DNA from 3 places in the Chelatococcus sp. CO-6 genome. Region 2 is predicted to be linked to each of the others. Evidence: riboswitches for the same ligand, from Rfam matches in the RefSeq annotation. Region 2 holds a riboswitch; each other region holds the start of a gene.
The links. A riboswitch is a leader RNA that binds a small molecule or an ion and turns the genes downstream of it on or off. The one in region 2 is predicted to bind cobalamin.

Region 1 (5,560 bases), 2.1 Mb from region 2:
CGGCGCAAGACCGTGTGCACGGCGTTCGCGCCATGCGCTGGCGGCCGGGCAACGGATGGAAGGAGCGGATCGTGGCATCGCCTCAGTCCCAGGCGAGCGCGCCGCCGTTCTGATATTCGATGACGCGGGTCTCGAAGAAGTTCTTCTCCTTCTTGAGGTCCATCGCTTCGCTCATCCAGGGAAACGGGTTCGGCGTCTCGGGAAACACCGGCGGGAGGCCGAGCTGAGCGCAGCGGCGGTTGGCGATGAAGTGCATGTACTGCTCGCACAGCGCCGCGTTCAGCCCGAGGAAGCCGCGCGGCATCGTGTCCCGACCGTAGGCCGCCTCGAGCTCGGCCGCTTGCTTCAGCATGGTCCTGAGCTCGTCCTGGAAGGCGCCGGTCCACAGATGCGGGTTCTCGTGCCTGATCTGGTTGATGACGTCGATGCCGAAGTTCAGATGGATCGACTCGTCGCGCAGGATATACTGGTACTGCTCGGCGATGCCGACCATCTTGTTGCGCCGGCCGAGCGACAGGATCTGCGCGAAGCCGGTGTAGAACCACATCCCCTCGAAGACGACGTAGAAGGCCACGAGATCGCGCAGGAAGGCCCGGTCGGCCTCCGGCGTCCCGGTCTCGAAGGCGGGGTCGTCGAGGCTCTGCGTGTGGCCGAGCGCCCAGGCCGCCTTGTCGGTGATCGACGGCACCTCGCGGTACATGTTGAAGAGCTCGCCCTCGTCGAGCCCGAGGCTCTCGACGATGTACTGGAAGGTATGCGTATGCACCGCCTCCTCGAAGGCCTGCCGCAGGAGATATTGGCGGCACTCGGGATTGGTGAGATGGCGGTAGATCGCCAGCACGATGTTATTGGCGACCAGGCTCTCGGAGGCGGCGAAGAAGCCGAGGTTGCGCTTCACCATGCGCCGCTCGTCCTCGGTGAGGCCGTCGCGCGACTTCCACAACGCGATGTCTGCCTGCATGGAGACCTCGGTCGGCATCCAGTGATTGTTGCAGGCCGCGAGATGTTTCTCCCAGGCCCAGCGGTACTTGAGCGGCAGCAGCTGGTTCACGTCGGCGCGCGCGTTGATCATGCGCTTGTCGTCGACCGTGACGCGGGCGGCGCCGCGTTCGATGGCGCCGAGGCCGGTGGCGGGATCAATGGCGCGCGCGGCGGCCGCGGGGGTCTGCCAGTCGAGCATGGCCCTGTCTCCTTGTCTTGCCGTCACTGGCAGGCTTCGCAGCCGGGATCGTCGATGGAGCACGCCCTGGCGCCGTCCGATGCGGGACGGGCGACGGGCGCGGCCGAGACCGCGTTGAGCCGGCCGTCGACGCCCTTCAACGTCGATTTCTCGACATGGGTGGCCGAGCGCGAGCGCAGGTAATAGGTCGTCTTGAGGCCGCGCCGCCAGGCGAGGCGGTAGGTCTCGTCGAGCTGCCGCCCGGAAGGATTGGCGACATAAAGGTTGAGCGACTGCGCCTGGTCGATCCATTTCTGCCGGCGGGCCGCCGCCTCGACCAGCCAGGAGGGCGCGATCTCGAACGCCGTGGCATAGAGCGCCTTGAGATCGTCCGGGATGCGGTCGATCTGCCCGAGGCTGCCGTCGTAATATTTGAGATCGGAAATCATCACCGCGTCCCACAGGCCGCGCGCCTTGAGGTCACGCACGAGCGCCGCGTTCACGACGGTGAAGTCGCCCGACATGTTGGATTTGACGAACAGGTTCTGGTAGGCGGGCTCGATCGACTGCGACACGCCGCAGATGTTGGAGATGGTCGCCGTCGGGGCGATGGCCAGGCAGTTCGAATTGCGCATGCCGATGCGCGTCACGCGCGCGCGCAAGGCCGGCCAGTCGAGCCGCATGCTGCGGTCGAGGTCGAGCCGACCGCGCGCCTCGGCCAGCCGTTCGATGCTGTCGATCGGCAGGATGCCCTGGGACCACAGCGAGCCCTCGAAGCTCGGATAGCGACCGCGCTCGGCGGCAAGATCGACCGAGGCCGAGATCGCCTCGAAGCTGAGCGTCTCCATGCTTTCGTCGGCAAAGCGCGCAGCCTCCTGGGATGCGTAGGGGATGCGCAGCCTCTGCAGCGCGTCCTGGAAGCCCATGATGCCGAGGCCGACGGGGCGGTGCCGCAGGTTCGAGCGCCGCGCCTCCGGGATCGTGTAGAAATTGATGTCGATGACGTTGTCGAGCATACGCATCGCCGTCTTGACGGTCTGCGCGAGACGCTCGCGGTCGAGACCATCGGCGATGACGTGCGCGGCGAGATTCACCGAGCCGAGGTTGCACACGGCGACCTCGTCGTCCGACGTGTTCAGCGTGATCTCGGTGCACAGGTTCGAGGAATGCACGACGCCGGCGTGGCCCTGCGGCGAGCGGATGTTGCACGGGTCCTTGAAGGTGATCCACGGGTGGCCGGTCTCGAAGAGCATGGTCAGCATGCGCCGCCACAGGTCGATGGCGCGGAGCTGCTTCCACACCTTCATCCCGCCGCGCGCGGCCTTCTCTTCGTAGGTCTCGTAGGCGGCCTTGAAGGCTGGCCCGTAGAGGTCATGCAGGTCCGGCGTCTCGTCTGGCGAGAAGAGCGTCCACGGTCCGTCCGCCTCGACGCGCTCCATGAACAGGTCCGGCACCCAGTTGGCCGTGTTCATGTCGTGGGTGCGGCGGCGTTCGTCGCCCGTGTTCTTCCTCAGGTCGAGGAATTCCTCGATGTCGATGTGCCAGGTCTCCAGATAGGCGCAGACCGCGCCCTTGCGCTTGCCGCCCTGGTTGACCGCGATGGCGGTGTCATTCGCCACCTTGAGGAAGGGCACGACGCCCTGGCTCTCGCCGTTGGTTCCTTTGATGTGGGCGCCGAGCCCGCGCACCCGTGTCCAGTCGTTGCCGAGCCCGCCGGAATATTTGGCGAGCAGCGCATTGTCCCTGATCGCCTTGAAGATGCCGTCGAGGTCGTCCGGCACGGTGGTGAGAAAGCACGAGGAGAGCTGCGGCCTCAGGGTGCCGGCGTTGAACAGCGTCGGCGTCGAGGCCATGAAATCGAAGGACGACAGCAGCCGGTAGAAGTCGATCGCTCGTGCCTCGCGGTCGGTCTCGCGCAGCGCGAGCCCCATGGCCACGCGCATGAAGAAGGCCTGCGGCAGCTCGAAGCGGGTGCCGCGCGCGTGCAGGAAATAGCGGTCGTAGAGCGTCTGCAGGCCGAGATAGTCGAACCGGAGATCGCGTTCGGGCTCGATCGCCGCCGCAAGCCGGTCGAGGTCGAAGCGGCCGAGTTCCGGGTCGATCAGCTCCTGCGCGATGCCGGCCTTCACATAGGCGCGGAAATAATCGCCGTAGCGCTGCGCCATCTCGGCCTGCGTCGCCTGCGCGGGACGACCGGCGAGAAAGGTGAGTGCCTCGCGGCGCAGCTTGTCGAGGAGGAGGCGCGCCGACACCTTGGCATAGTCGGGCTCCGTCTCGATCAGGGTGCGGGCCGCGAGGATCGGGGCGAGGGCGAGTTCGTCGGACGAGATGCCGTCATAGAGATTGCGGCGCGTCTCGGCGAGGATGGCTCCGGCGTCGACCCCGTCGAGCCCCTCGGCCGCCTCTTTGACGAGCGCTTCAAGCCTTTCCGCGTCGAGAGGTATCAGCGCCCCGTCCACCGCTGTCATGCGCAGCGGGGCCGCGGATGCCTCGGCGCCGCCAGCATGCGCCAGCGTCGCGGCGCGCTCCCTGGCCCGCTCCTCACGATAGAGGACATAGGCGCGCGCCACCTTGTGGTGCTCGCCCCGCATCAGGGCGAGCTCGACCTGATCCTGGATGTCCTCGATATGGAACGTGCGGCCGGCGTCGGCCCGCCGAGTGAGGCTGGCGACGATCTGCTCCGTCAGCCCCGCGACGATGTCGTGCACCCGGCGCGAGGTCGCGGCATGGCTGCCCTCGACGGCGAGGAAGGCCTTCGTCAGCGCGACCGCGATCTTCGAGGGATCGAACGGCGTCACCGCGCCGTTGCGGCGGATGACACGATAGGACGGCTCGAATGCCGTGGCGGACGCGACCGGCTGGGCGGCATGCGGCCCGCGGGATGGACGTTCGGTTTCAAGGGACAAAGACACCGGCTTCAAACCCCATCTGCTGGGGGCAAAGGCCGGGCGGATGCGAGGATGGCGTCGACGGCTCACGCCGTGGTCCCGACGACCCAAGCGATCCACCGGGACACCCCGCCCGAGGACGTTTCGTTCCAGTCACGGCAGGTCTCCTGGCTCGCGGGTCGTCGCCTCCGTCCGGCCTTCCCGGAGCCTCACGGGCTCCAGTGACACGAGATGGACGGTGGCTCGCCGCTCACAGTTGCGGGGGCAGCTCCGGCTTGGCCGCTAGGCGCACCGGATTCCCTCTTAGCTCTCGCTTCAGGACGATTCGAGAGACCATGACTACCAGATATCGTGCCGATCATGGGCCGCGGCGTCAATATCTTGCTGGGCGCTCTTCCCCAGCCGTGGCGGCGAGCCGGGGGGCGGCCGTGCGGTCGCCGTTCCGACGCAGTGGCATGGGTCTCCGGCGGTGCGCTGCGGCACATCCCGGCAGCGCCGGCCGAATGATAACTTTCAGCCCCCGGCCGCAATTGGTACATTTTGAAACCAGTGAGGCAGCATGCCGTGTCGCTCGATATCCGCGTTCTTGGAGACCTGACGGTCCTTCGCGCCGGCGAGGCCGTGTCCCTGCCGCCGTCGCGCAAGACGCGGGCGCTGCTGGCCTATCTCGCCATGACCGACAGGCCGCAGCGGCGCGAGCGGCTGTGCGAGATGTTCTGGGAAATCCCGGACGACCCGCGCGGCGCGCTGCGCTGGAGCCTGTCGAAGATCCGCCAGATCGTCGAGAACGGCGAGGGCGGCGTTCTGGAGGCCGACCGCAACACGGTCTATCTCAACAAGGACGGCCTGGTCCTCGATGCGGCGCCGCTGCGCGGCCTCGGCATCCGCGATTTCGAGGCGCTCGGCACCGAAAGCCTGGAGGCGCTCGCCGGCGCCTTCCGCGGCCGTTTCCTCGACGATCTCTCGCTGCCGCGCTGCCCGGAGTTCGAGGCCTGGCGCATCGCCGTCGGCGACGAGCTCGACGTCACGCGCCTGCGTCTCCTGCGCATACTGATCGACCGTCTGGCGGACGAGCCCGAGCGCGCGCTCGTCCACGCCCGCATGTTGCAGGCCCTCGAGCCCGACGACGAGACGGTGCGCACGGACATCCGCCGGCTCGGAGAGGCTGCCCGCCGGATCGCGATGGTCCAGCCGCGGCCGCAGGCCGGGGAGGGCGAGGCTGCGCCTGTCGAGGCCCGCGAGGAGAGGGAGGCGAAGCCCCAGGGCCCGGCCGCAGCCACGCCGCTGGCCCAGGAAATCCGTCGCTGCGCGACGCCCGACGGCGTGCGGCTGGCCTATGCGCTGAGCGGCCAGGGGCCGCCCCTCGTCCGCGCCGCCCACTGGATGTCGCATCTGGAGCGCGACTGGGACAGCCCGGTGTGGAAGCACTGGATGGAGGGGCTCTCGGCCAATTTCCGGCTGGTGCGCTACGACCAGCGCGGCAACGGCCTGTCGGACCGCGACCCGGCCGATC
Region 2 (5,560 bases):
CGTGCTCGACGAGGCCGACCGGGCCATGGTGCGCGGCTTCCTCGTCAACAAGTTCCGCGGCGACCCCGCCCTCTTCGCCGCGGGCATGACGGCGATCGCCGAGCGCACCGGCTGGCAGCCGCTCGGCCTGCTGCCCTGGCTTCCAGAGGCGAGCCGGCTGCCCGCGGAAGATGCGCTCGACCTCACCGGCACCGGCCGCAAGCCGGGCGACACCTTCATCGTCGCCGCCCCCGTCCTGCCGCGCATCGCCAATTTCGACGATCTCGACCCGCTCAGGCTGGAGGAGGGCGTCTCCCTCGTCCTTGTGCCGCCCGGCCGGCCGATCCCGTCCGATGCCGACCTCATCGTCCTGCCGGGCTCGAAGGCGACCATCGCCGACCTCGCCCATCTCAGGGACGAGGGCTGGGACATCGACATCCTCGCCCACGTGCGCCGTGGCCGGCCCGTCGTCGGCCTGTGCGGCGGCTACCAGATGCTCGGCCGCACCATCGCCGATCCCGAGGGCATCGAGGGCGCGGCCGGCATCGTGCCGGGGCTCGGCCTCCTCGACATCGACACGGTCCTGACAGGCGACAAGGCGGTGCAGCCGGTCGAGGCCGTCCATGCCGGGACGGGCTATGCCGTCACCGCCTACGAGATCCACCTCGGCCGCAGCGAGGGGCTCGATTGCGTGCGCGCGCCCTTCCGCGTCGCCGGCGAGCGCGAGGGGGCCATGTCGCCGGACGGGCTCGTCATGGGCACCTATCTGCACGGCATGTTCGCCGCCGACGACTTCCGCCGGGCCTTCCTCGCCCAGGCGAGCGGCGGCACCTTCCGCGCCAGCCTCGCCTACGAGCGCAGCATCGAGGAGGCCCTCGACAGGCTCGCCGCCCATGTCGGCCGGCACATGGACGTCGACGCGCTCCTCGCCATCGCGCAGGAGCGAGGCGGGGGCCAGGCTAGAGATTTATGAGTTTAAGTCGACGCGGGAGACTTGGCTTGATCCCTCCCTTTCGCAAGTCGGGTGTTCCCGACTTGCGCATATAAGTGCGGACCTCGGGCAAGCCCGAGGTCCGTGGGAGGGTGGATCGTGCCGTCCGAAGTCGGATTTATCCGACTTCGGCTTTTTAGGTGCCGAACTCGGGCTTGCCCGACTTCGACATTTGGAAACCGAAGTCGGGCGAGCCCGACTTCGCGGCGCCACCTCCCCCGTACGGAGGAGGATCAACGCGTGCGCCGATCTTAAAGTCATCATGCTTCAACGCTCCCCGTTGACCTTGGCGCGCACCTCGGCGGCGAGTGCATCGATGGCCGCCGGCGTCGAGGGCCCACCGCAGATGGTGAGCCGGTCCGGGAGGAACAGGCGCCGCTCGGGCGGCAGCACGCCGGCGAGCGCCGGGTGGACGAGGAAGGCCGTGCCGTTGTCGATGGCGCGAGCATCGGCCTCGTCCATCACCACAAAGTCCGGCGGGTCCATGACGAGCTGCTCGAGGCGCACGAGGCCGCCCTGCGGCAGGCCGAGGCGGGCCTGCATCGGCTGAAGGCCCATATGGCCGAGGAGTTCCGCGACGAGCGAGCGCTCCCCCGGCACGTAACCGCGCCGGTAGAGGACGAGGACGGTGGCCGGGCGCCGGGCGAGGCCTTTGGTGCGCGCGAGCGCCGCCTCGATCTCGGCGGCAAGCGCCGCGCCGCGCTCCGGATGGCCCAGCCGGGCCGCGACGGCCGTCAGCTGCTCGCGCCCCCCGGCGATGTCGCGCCAGGGATCGAGCACCATCAGCGGCACGCCGTGGCGCTCCAAAAGCTCGCGCTTGACGCGCGTGCCGTAGCGGCCGCTGAGCACGAGATCCGCCTTGCCGACCAGGATCTCCTCGCCCGTGCCGCCATTGACCGGAAGGTCGCCCACCCGGCCCGCGAGGAAGGAATAATCCGCATCGCGCGACAGGGGACTGAGGGAGGCGATCTGTCCGCGATCGGCCAGCGCCAGCAGGAGCTGGTCGGCGCACAGGTTGAGCGAAACGACCCGCGCCGGAGGCGCTTCGGCGTAGCGGGCAACGGACGGCGCGGTTTCCGATCGGCCGGCCGCGGCGAGGCGCACCATATCCCCCTCCCCCCGCTTGCGGCGGGGAGGGGTTAGGGGTGGGGGCCGGCGGGTGCAGGCCGGAAGCCTTCCGGGCCGACGGACACGCCACCTGCAATCGTCGAACGCCCGCCGGCGGAACCGCCCCCCACCCCGGCCCTCCCCACCACTGCGTGGGGGGAGGGAGGAGAGAGGCGCTCCGGCTCGCTGCTGCCGGCAGCCGGCGCAAGGCCGAGCCCCGTTGCAAGCACGATCGCGAACGCGACAGCCGTCCTCATATCCCTCATGTCCTTGCCCGCCCTTTCGGGCGCAATCTCGGCCGCAGCCTTACGGCGCTCCTTGCGCCGGCGCAAATGCACAGGCGGTGCATCCGTTCCGCATGCTTGCGGCCGAGCCGCGGTCTGCGTAAAGAGGCCCTGCGTTGGTGCCCCGCCGCAGCGGGGTGAAACGGGAACACGGTGCAAGACCGTGGCTGCCCCCGCAACTGTGAGCGGCGAGCGGCGATTCGACGAAGCCACTGGGGCCATCGGGCACCGGGAAGGCCGAATCGCAGCAGGGACCCGCAAGCCAGGAGACCGGCCAGCGCGCGAGGCAACCCTGACATCCGCCGGAGGGGCGGAATGGAGGTTTTCATGGCCGGTTCCGCCGGCCGTCGGACGCTCTCCGGCGGTATGTTCCTTTTGTCTTCCCTCACCCTTGCCGCCACCGGCGCCGCCGGCGACGAGATCACCCTGCGCGAGATCGTCGTCACGGCGACGCGCGGCCCGCAGGCCATCGCCCGCAGCGGCAGCGCCGTCACCGTCATTACCGCCGAGGAGATCGCCCGCTCCGGCGCCCGCACGCTCAACGACGCCCTGCGCCGCGTGCCCGGCCTCGACCTCACCGAGAGCGGCGGCACCGGCGCCACCACCTCCGTGCGCCTGCGCGGCGGCGAGCCGGGCCAGACCCTGGTGCTGATCGACGGCGTGCGCGTCAACGACCCGTCCACCGGCAACGGCCAGTTCGACTTCTCGCTGCTGGTGCCGACCGGCATCGAGCGCATCGAGGTGCTGCGCGGCCCCCAATCGGCCCTCTACGGCTCGGACGCGATGGGCGGCGTCGTCAACATCATCACCCGCAAGGGCCGCGGCGAGCCGCGCGCAGCGATCGCCGCCGAGGGCGGCAGCTACGGCAGCAGGGGCGTCCAGGCCGCCGTGTCCGGCGGCGATGCGCGCTTCAACTATGCCGTCTCGCTCAACGGCTATGACACCGCCGGCTTCTCGCGCTGGGGATACCGCATCGGCCGCCTCCGTGCCCAGCACCCGTGGCCGCTTGAGGCCGACGGCACACGCCGCTTCGGCCTCTCCGCGCGCTTCGGCTTCTCGCCGAGCGAAGACGTCGCCTTCGACGTCGGCGGCTCGGCCTATGTCAATGCCACGCAATACGACGCGGCCTTCGGAGCCTTTCCCGACACTCCGTCGTCGAGCGTCCAGCGCCTCGGGCAGGTCCATGCCAGGGCGACCGTCCACGCCTTCGACCGGCGGCTGAAGAACACCTTCCTCGTCTATGCCAACCGCACCGAGCGCGACTATCGCTCCATCAGCTATTACGGCGGCACGGCAGCGCCGGTGACGGACTGGTCGAAGGACGGCTATGTCGGCGGGCGCGTCGGCGCCTCCTATCAGGGCGATCTCTCGCTCGATGCCTTCGGCCTCCTCACCTTCGGCGGCCAGGTCGAGCGCGAGACGCTGACGAGCACGAGCGAGGCCGTGCTGCCGGTGCCCGGCCCGCGCACGACGCTCGACGACGCCGCCCAGACCACCCGCTCCCTCTTCGCCCTGCACCAGATCACCCTCGCCGAACGCCTGAACCTGTCGCTCGGCGGGCGCATCGACGACATCGAGGGGGCGGACCGCTTCGCCACCTGGCGCGCCACCCTCGCCTACGACATCGCCGAGAGCGACACGGTGCTGCGCGCGAGCGCCGGGACGGGCGCCAAGGCCCCGACGCTCTACCAGCGCCTCGATCCGCTCTACGGCAATCCGGCGCTCAGCCCGGAGCGCTCCTTCGGCGTCGACGCCGGCATCGACCAGAAGCTGTTCGACGGCCGGCTCACCCTCTCGGGCACGCTCTTCCTCAACCGTTTCCGCGACCTCATCAACTTCCAGAGCGATCCGTCCTGCCGGCCGGACCAGGCGTTCGGCTGCTACGTCAACGTGGCGCGGGCTCAGACGAGCGGCTTCGAACTGGCGGCGAAGGCCGAGCTCATCCCCGGGATGCTCGGGCTCGACATCGCCTATACCAACCTTGTCGCCATCGACCTCACCACCGACCTCAGGCTCGCCCGCCGGCCGGAGAACACGGCGCGCATCGGCCTCACTTTGACGCCGGCGCCGGGCCTCGTCATCGCGCCGGCGCTCGTTCTCGTCGACGCGCGCTATTCCGCGGCGCACGAGAAGGACAGGCTCGCGCCCTATGCCCGGCTCGACCTCTTCGCCTCCTATGAGGTGTCGGAGCGCGTGTCGCTCTTCCTGCGCGGTGAAAACCTCACCGATGCGCGCTATGAGGAGGTGAAGAACTACGGCACGGCGGGGCGCTCGCTCTACGCCGGCCTCAAGGCCAGCTGGTGAGGCGATGGACGGCGTAGGGGGCAGGGACATCGAGGAAGACGCGGCCCGCCGCCCGGGTCGCTGGCTGGTGCCGGCGCTCGTCGTCGTCCTCCTCGTCCTTTGCGTCCTGTCGCTCATGCTCGGCCCGGCGCGGCTCACGCCGGCCTTGGTGATCGAGGGGCTCTTCGGTGACGGCGGCGGCGCGGGCGTCGTCGTGCGCGACATCCGCCTGCCGCGCACCTTGCTCGCCGTCATCATCGGCGCGACGCTCGGCCTTGCGGGCGCCGCCCTGCAGGGCCTGCTGCGCAACCCGCTCGCCGCTCCCTCCGTCTTCGGTGCGCCGCAGGCGGCGGCGCTCGGGGCCGTCGTCGTCATCTATTTCGGCTATGCGGAGGTCTATTCGCCCGCCCTGCCGCTCGCCGCCATCGCCACCTCCTTCCTGTCGGTGCTCGTCGTCATCCTCATCGCCGGCGAGACCGCGAGCCTCGTCGTCCTCGTGCTTGCGGGGCTTGCCATCTCGAGCCTCGCCGGGGCAGCGACCTCGCTCGCCATCAGCCTGTCGCCCAACGCCTTCGCCGTCACCGAGATCGTCTTCTGGCTCATGGGCTCGCTGGAGGACCGGACCATGCGCCACGTCGCGCTCGTGGCGCCCTTCGCGCTTCTCGGAGCCGTGCTCCTCCTCTCCCAGGGCGGGGCGCTGCGCACCCTGGCGCTCGGCGAGGAGGCCGCCCGCAGCCTCGGCATCGACGTGCGCCTGCTGCGCCTTGCGGTCGTCACCGGGGTGGCCGTCGGCGTCGGCGCGAGCGTCGCGGTCGCCGGCACCATCGGCTTCGTCGGCCTCGTCGCCCCGCATATCGTGCGCCCGCTCGTCGGCCACGACCCGCGCCGCACGCTCGTGCCGGCAGCGCTCGCCGGC
Region 3 (5,560 bases), 500 kb from region 2:
GCTGTGGGTGCTGCTGATCGATCTCGTGGGTGAGAATCCCTGGCTCGGCTATGGCTTCAGCGCCGGCTACCAGGTGCTGCGGCCGGCCGTCACCGCGATGTTCGGCTACGATTTCGTCAATCCGCACAGCGGCTACATGGATATTCTCGTCGGCCTTGGTGTTGTCGGTCTCCTCGCCGCCCTCTTCGTCTTGTTCATCCTCCTTCGCCAGTCCCTGCGCCTTGTCTTGCGGGAGGACGTGGCACGGCTCGGAGCCTTGCGCTACCTGCCCTTCGCCGTCGCCGTCTTCCTGATCGGCGCGAATGTGGTCGAGGCCATGCTGATCGAGAGCCGCGGCTTCGCGACGGCGCTGCTCGCGCTGACCTTCGCGGCTGCCGGCGATGCGGTGCGCGGCCTCGCGGCCGCCCCGCGCCTGGCTGCGGCGCCGGCCGTTGTGCCCACCCTCGCGGGGCAGGCGCGATGAGACGCGCCATGGCCCTCGTCCTGGCCGTCGCGCTGGTGACCGCCGGCCTTGTCATGCTGCGGTCCCAGGGTTGGGCGGTCCGCGCGGCGGGAACCTTCATGCCGGAGTTCGGCGCAAGCCAGCTGCCGCGTGTCGCGATCGCTGATTCGCCCGTTCCGGGGCCGGTCGGCGGCGTCGAATCGGGCGAGGTTCTGGCCGTTGCCGCACTGGCCTGCGACAGCGAGTGGCTGGCGCTGGTGGCGCGGCGGAGCGGCGAGGAGGCGGAGCGGCAGCGCGGGGCCTGCGCCGATCTGCGCCGGCGCCTCGTGCGAGCCTCGCCCCGTTCTGGCGATGCCTGGCTTGCACTGGCTGCCACCCATGTGACCGGGGGGCGCCTCGACGACCAGGGCAGGGCTGCCCTCGCCCTGTCGATCCGCACCATGCCTTTCGAGGCGTGGATGGCGGAGCGGCGGGTGCTCTTCGCCCTCGATGCCTTCGACGTCCTCACGCCGGACGAGCGCGGGCGCATCGCGGCGGATTTCGCCGTCCTCGTGATGTCGGGGCATCGCATGCAGCGCATCCTCGCGCGCGCGTCGCTGGACCCGCGGGCCGAAAAGGTCGCGCTGGCGCTGGGTGACTTGGCGGGCGGCGAGGTGCGCGCATGGTTCGCCACCCAGCTCGCGCGGCTCGATGCCGCCGAGAAGTGAACGCCTTCCACAGGCCGCTCCGGGTCCGCCCGTTTGACACCCGATCGGGCCAGACCCATATTCGACCGATGATGTTGAAGGTCGTGCCACAGCGCCGTTTTCTGCTTCGCGCGGGTTCCCTTATCGCGGGAACATAGCCCCGGGCGCGGTGTGGCCATTGGCTGCCCGGGCTCGGGGCAGCCGCCGGGCTCCGGCCCGACGACCGCCGGCGCATGCCGGCCTGTAGCAGCATCGCACGACGATCACCCCCATGACGCGGCAAGGCGCCGCGGCGGCCGGCCCGCAGGCGCCTCGCGCCGCCGGGGTCGTTCCCGCAACTGGCCTGCCCGGCAAGGGGCCGTGCCGGGCCGCCAACGCTCAATCGAGAGGTTACCCATGTCCACCGTGTCTTCGCGCCGCACCTTGCGCCGCCCGCCCATCACGGTCTCGCAGGAGGATTTCGACCGGCTCTACGCGCTGGCCGAGGCCGCGGCCGACCGCCAGCCGGAGGTCGCCGAGAATCTCCTGGGCGAGCTCGACCGGGCCAAGGTCCTGCCAGCCGGCAAGCTGCGCAGCGCCGTCGTCGCCATGGGCTCGCGCGTCACCTTCGAGGACGAGGTGACGGGCAAGGTGCAGACGGTCGAGCTCGTCTACCCCGGTGAGGCCGATATCGCGGCCGGCCGCATCTCCATCCTGACTCCCATCGGCGTCGCGCTCATCGGCCTCGCCGCCGGCCAGTCGATCTCGTGGGAGACGCGCGGCGGCGAGCGGCGGCAGCTCAAGGTCCACGCCGTCGAGGAGCGGTCCTGAGGCGCCACCGGGCGCCTCGGCGGTGACGCTCGGCAAAAAGCGTGATTGCAAGCGCCTCGTGAAACGGTAATGTGCCGGTGACGGTGCCTCGCTCCCGCGAGGTGAAAAGGGAACGCGGTCGAAAGCCGCGGCTGCCCCCGCAACTGTAGGCGGCAAGCGCCGGGCCGGATGCCACTGGGACCCACGGGTCCCGGGAAGGCGGCCCGGGGCCGAGAGCCGCAAGCCAGGAGACCTGCCGTCGCCGATCCACGCGTGAGGCTGCCGGGTGTGGCAGCCAGGGAGATGCACGATGACCGCAGTCGCAACCGCCCGCGTTGCCAGCCGCGCCGAAGCCCTCAAGGTGGCGCTCCTCGCCTTCGTCCTCGGCACGGGACTCGTCTTCGTGACGGGCTTTGCCCACCCCGACACCATCCACGACGCCGCGCACGACACGCGCCACGCCCTGAGCTTCCCCTGCCACTGACGGGCAATGCTCCAACGCGTGCTCGCGGTCGGCCTTGTGGCCGGCCTCGTTGCCGGGCTTGCGGTTGCGGTCCTGCAGCATTTCACCACGACGCCGCTGATCCTGGCGGCGGAAGTCTATGAGGTCGAGGCCGAGCAGCAGGCCCGTGGCCTGCTGGTGCCGGCCAATATCATCCTCGCTCACGGCGGCCACGGCGCCGGTGCTGCCGCATCGGGCGGTGAGGCCGGCTTCGATGCCGGCAGGACCTTGCTGACCGGGCTTGCCACGATCGTCACGGCCGTCGGTTTCGCCCTCGTCATCCTCGCCGCCATGATCGCGGCAGGCGGGCGCATCGACGAGCGCCGGGCGCTGGGCTTCGCCTTCGCCGCCTTCCTCGCCGCCGGCCTTGCACCGGCCCTCGGCCTCGCGCCGGAACTGCCCGGCAGCGCCGCCGCGCCGCTGCTGGCGCGGCAGGTCTGGTGGATCGCGACGGCGGCGCTGACCGCGGGCGGCCTGTGGCTGTTCGTGCGCCACGGCGCGTTCTGGGCCCGTGCCCTCGCCCTTGCCATGATCGCGGCGCCGCACGTCGTCGGCGCGCCGCATCCGGCCGCCTACGAGAGCCGCGTGCCGGCCGAGCTCGCCGCCCAGTTCGCCGCCACCTCGCTCGCCGTCCAGGCGGTGCTGTGGCTGTCGACCGGGCTCCTCGTCGGTCTCCTCTGGCAGCATCTGGCCCGCCGGGCGGGTGAGGCGTGATGGCGGCGCCCGACGTCACCGTCTTCGTCTGCGTCTCCTGCCGGCGGCGCGCCGACAATGCCGCCGGCTTCGACGAGCCGGGCCGCGTGCTCGCCGAGCGCCTCGCCGACCGGCTGGCCGGTGATGCGCCCGGCGCCGCGGTGGTGCCGGTCGAGTGCCTCGCCGTCTGCAACCGCCCCTGCACGGTGGCGCTCGTCGGCGACGGCAAGTGGACCTATCTCGTCGGCGACCTCGACAACGAGGCCCATCTCGACGACATCGCCGCTGCGGCACGGGCTTATGGCGCCACCGAGAACGGCATCATCGCCTGGAAGGAACGGCCGCTGCCCTTCCGCAAGGGCGTCGTCGCGCGCGTGCCGCCCCTGGCCTTTCGCCCGCAGATGCCGGCGCCGGCCCTGAGCGGCAGCGATGCGCTGACGCAGGACTAGCCGCGCCGCCCCTGGCGCAGCCCCCGATTTTCTTGTGCCGCCGTGATGCGGCAGACTGGACCGACAGATGCAAGCGACCCTTCCAGCAACGACGGCCAAGGTGCCGTGCACCATCGTCACCGGCTTCCTCGGCGCGGGCAAGACGACCCTCGTGCGCCGCATCCTCGAGGGCGACCACGGCCGGCGCATCGCCGTCATCGTCAACGAATTCGGCGACGTCGGCTTCGATGGCTCGTTCCTCTCCGGCTGCGGCATCGCCGGCTGCCCGGAGGAGGCGGTGGTGGAACTGCCCAACGGCTGCCTGTGCTGCACGGTGGCGGATGACTTCGTGCCGGCGCTCGACCGGCTGCTCGCCATTGAGCCGGCGCCCGACCACATCGTCATCGAGACCTCGGGCCTCGCCCTGCCCAAGCCGCTCGTCAGCGCCTTCAACTGGCCTCAGATCCGCTCGCGCGTCACCGTCGACGGCGTCGTCGCCGTGGTCGACGGGCCGGCCGTGGCGGAGGGGCGCTTCGCCGACGATCCCGCTGCGCTCGCCGCCCAGCGCGCGGCGGACGAGACGCTCGACCACGACAATCCGCTCGAGGAGGTGTTCGAGGACCAGCTCCTGTGCGCCGACCTCATCGTGCTCAACAAGACGGACCTGATGAGCCCGGCCGAGATCGAGGCGGTGTCCGCGCAGATCTCGGGCGAATTGCCGCGCGCGATCAAGATCGTGCCGGCCGCGAACGGTGCCATCGACGCGCGCGTCCTCATCGGCCTCGGCGCGGCGGCGGAGGACGACCTCGCCGCCCGCCCGTCGCACCATGACGACGTCGGCGAGCACGACCACGACGATTTCGAGAGCGCGGTCTTCCCGGTGGCCGATGTCGATTCGCCGCAGGAGATCGCCCGGCGCGTGGCCGCCGCGGGCGCGGTGGATGGTGTCCTGCGCATCAAGGGTTTCCTCGCGCTGCCGGACAAGCCCATGCGGCTCGTGGTGCAGGCGGTGGGATCCCGCGTCGGCCACCACTTCGACCGGGCGTGGAAGCCGGGGGAGGAGCGCGCGGGCCGGCTCGTCGTCATCGGCCTCAAGGGCTTCGACCAGGCTGCGGTGGCGGGCGCGCTCGCCGGGTGAGGAACGCGCGGGCTCGCCGGCCCGCGTGAAAGGTGAGGGACGGAGGCGATGCACCTCCTCGCGACGACTTCCGTGACGCTCGACGAGGCGAACGAGGCGGTGGACGTCGCCCAGTCGCCGGGCGACATTGTCGTGCTCTCCTTCGCCGACAGCGACCTCGCGCTCGTCGCGGCCGCTCATGCCCGCCTCGGCAAGGGCTTCCCCAGCCTGCGCCTTGCCGACCTCAAGCGGCTGCGCCACCCCCTGTCGGTCGACCTCTATGTCGATCAGGTGGCGGCGAAGGCGCGCTTCGTCCTGGTGCGTTGCCTCGGCGGCATCGACTATTGGCGCTACGGGCTCGAGCGGCTGTCGCAGCTCGCGCGGGAGACGGACCTCATCTTCGCGGCGGTGCCCGGCGAGCCGCGGCCCGACCCGGCGCTCATGGTGCTCTCCAGTGTCCCGCCGGACCTGTTGCGCGCGCTTCACGCCGATTTCTCGGCCGGCAGCGAGGCGGCGATGCAGGCGATGCTCGGCCGCATCGCGGCAGCCCTCGGCCATGAAGCGGCGAGCGAGACCGCGTCTGCACCGCCGGCGCCGCTGCCGCCGCTCGTCGCCTGGTCGGCCGAGGGCGGGGCCGTGGAGCCCGAGGCGGCGCTTGCAAGCCTGCCGGCTGACCGGCCGGTCGTGCCGCTCCTCTTCTATCGCTCGGCGCTCGCGGCCGGGGATGTCGCGCCGGCCGCAGCCCTCGCCGAGGCCTTGGCCGTGCGTGGCCTCGCGCCGCTGCCGCTGGCGCTCACCAGCCTCAAGGATCCTGCCGTCGCCGAGCCGCTGCGCCGGCTCATCACGCTGCGCCCGCCCGCCGTGATCGTCGCGCTGACGGGCTTTTCGGCGCGGGACGATGCC

Region 1: another riboswitch for cobalamin. It lies ahead of AL346_RS18060 (ribonucleoside-diphosphate reductase subunit alpha); the one in region 2 lies ahead of AL346_RS07150 (TonB-dependent siderophore receptor).
Region 3: another riboswitch for cobalamin. It lies ahead of AL346_RS09480 (CbtB-domain containing protein); the one in region 2 lies ahead of AL346_RS07150 (TonB-dependent siderophore receptor).

The regions. Positions count from the first base shown of each region.
Region 1 covers NZ_CP012398.1:3,850,524-3,856,083, forward strand. Annotated here, with positions in the region: gene AL346_RS18055 (ribonucleotide-diphosphate reductase subunit beta) at 83-1,180, opposite strand; gene AL346_RS18060 (ribonucleoside-diphosphate reductase subunit alpha) at 1,204-4,071, opposite strand; cobalamin riboswitch at 4,187-4,400, opposite strand; gene AL346_RS18065 (alpha/beta fold hydrolase) at 4,612-5,560, shown strand, end outside.
Region 2 covers NZ_CP012398.1:1,515,459-1,521,018, forward strand. Annotated here, with positions in the region: gene AL346_RS07140 (cobyric acid synthase) at 1-952, shown strand, start outside; gene AL346_RS07145 (ABC transporter substrate-binding protein) at 1,238-2,077, opposite strand; cobalamin riboswitch at 2,462-2,655, shown strand; gene AL346_RS07150 (TonB-dependent siderophore receptor) at 2,689-4,665, shown strand; gene AL346_RS07155 (iron ABC transporter permease) at 4,670-5,560, shown strand, end outside.
Region 3 covers NZ_CP012398.1:2,015,784-2,021,343, forward strand. Annotated here, with positions in the region: gene AL346_RS09465 (O-antigen ligase) at 1-463, shown strand, start outside; gene AL346_RS09470 (hypothetical protein) at 472-1,149, shown strand; gene rnk (nucleoside diphosphate kinase regulator) at 1,525-1,938, shown strand; cobalamin riboswitch at 2,003-2,193, shown strand; gene AL346_RS09480 (CbtB-domain containing protein) at 2,228-2,401, shown strand; gene AL346_RS09485 (CbtA family protein) at 2,408-3,133, shown strand; gene AL346_RS09490 (DUF1636 domain-containing protein) at 3,133-3,561, shown strand; gene cobW (cobalamin biosynthesis protein CobW) at 3,629-4,678, shown strand; partial or broken gene AL346_RS25560 (cobaltochelatase subunit CobN) at 5,183-5,560, shown strand, end outside.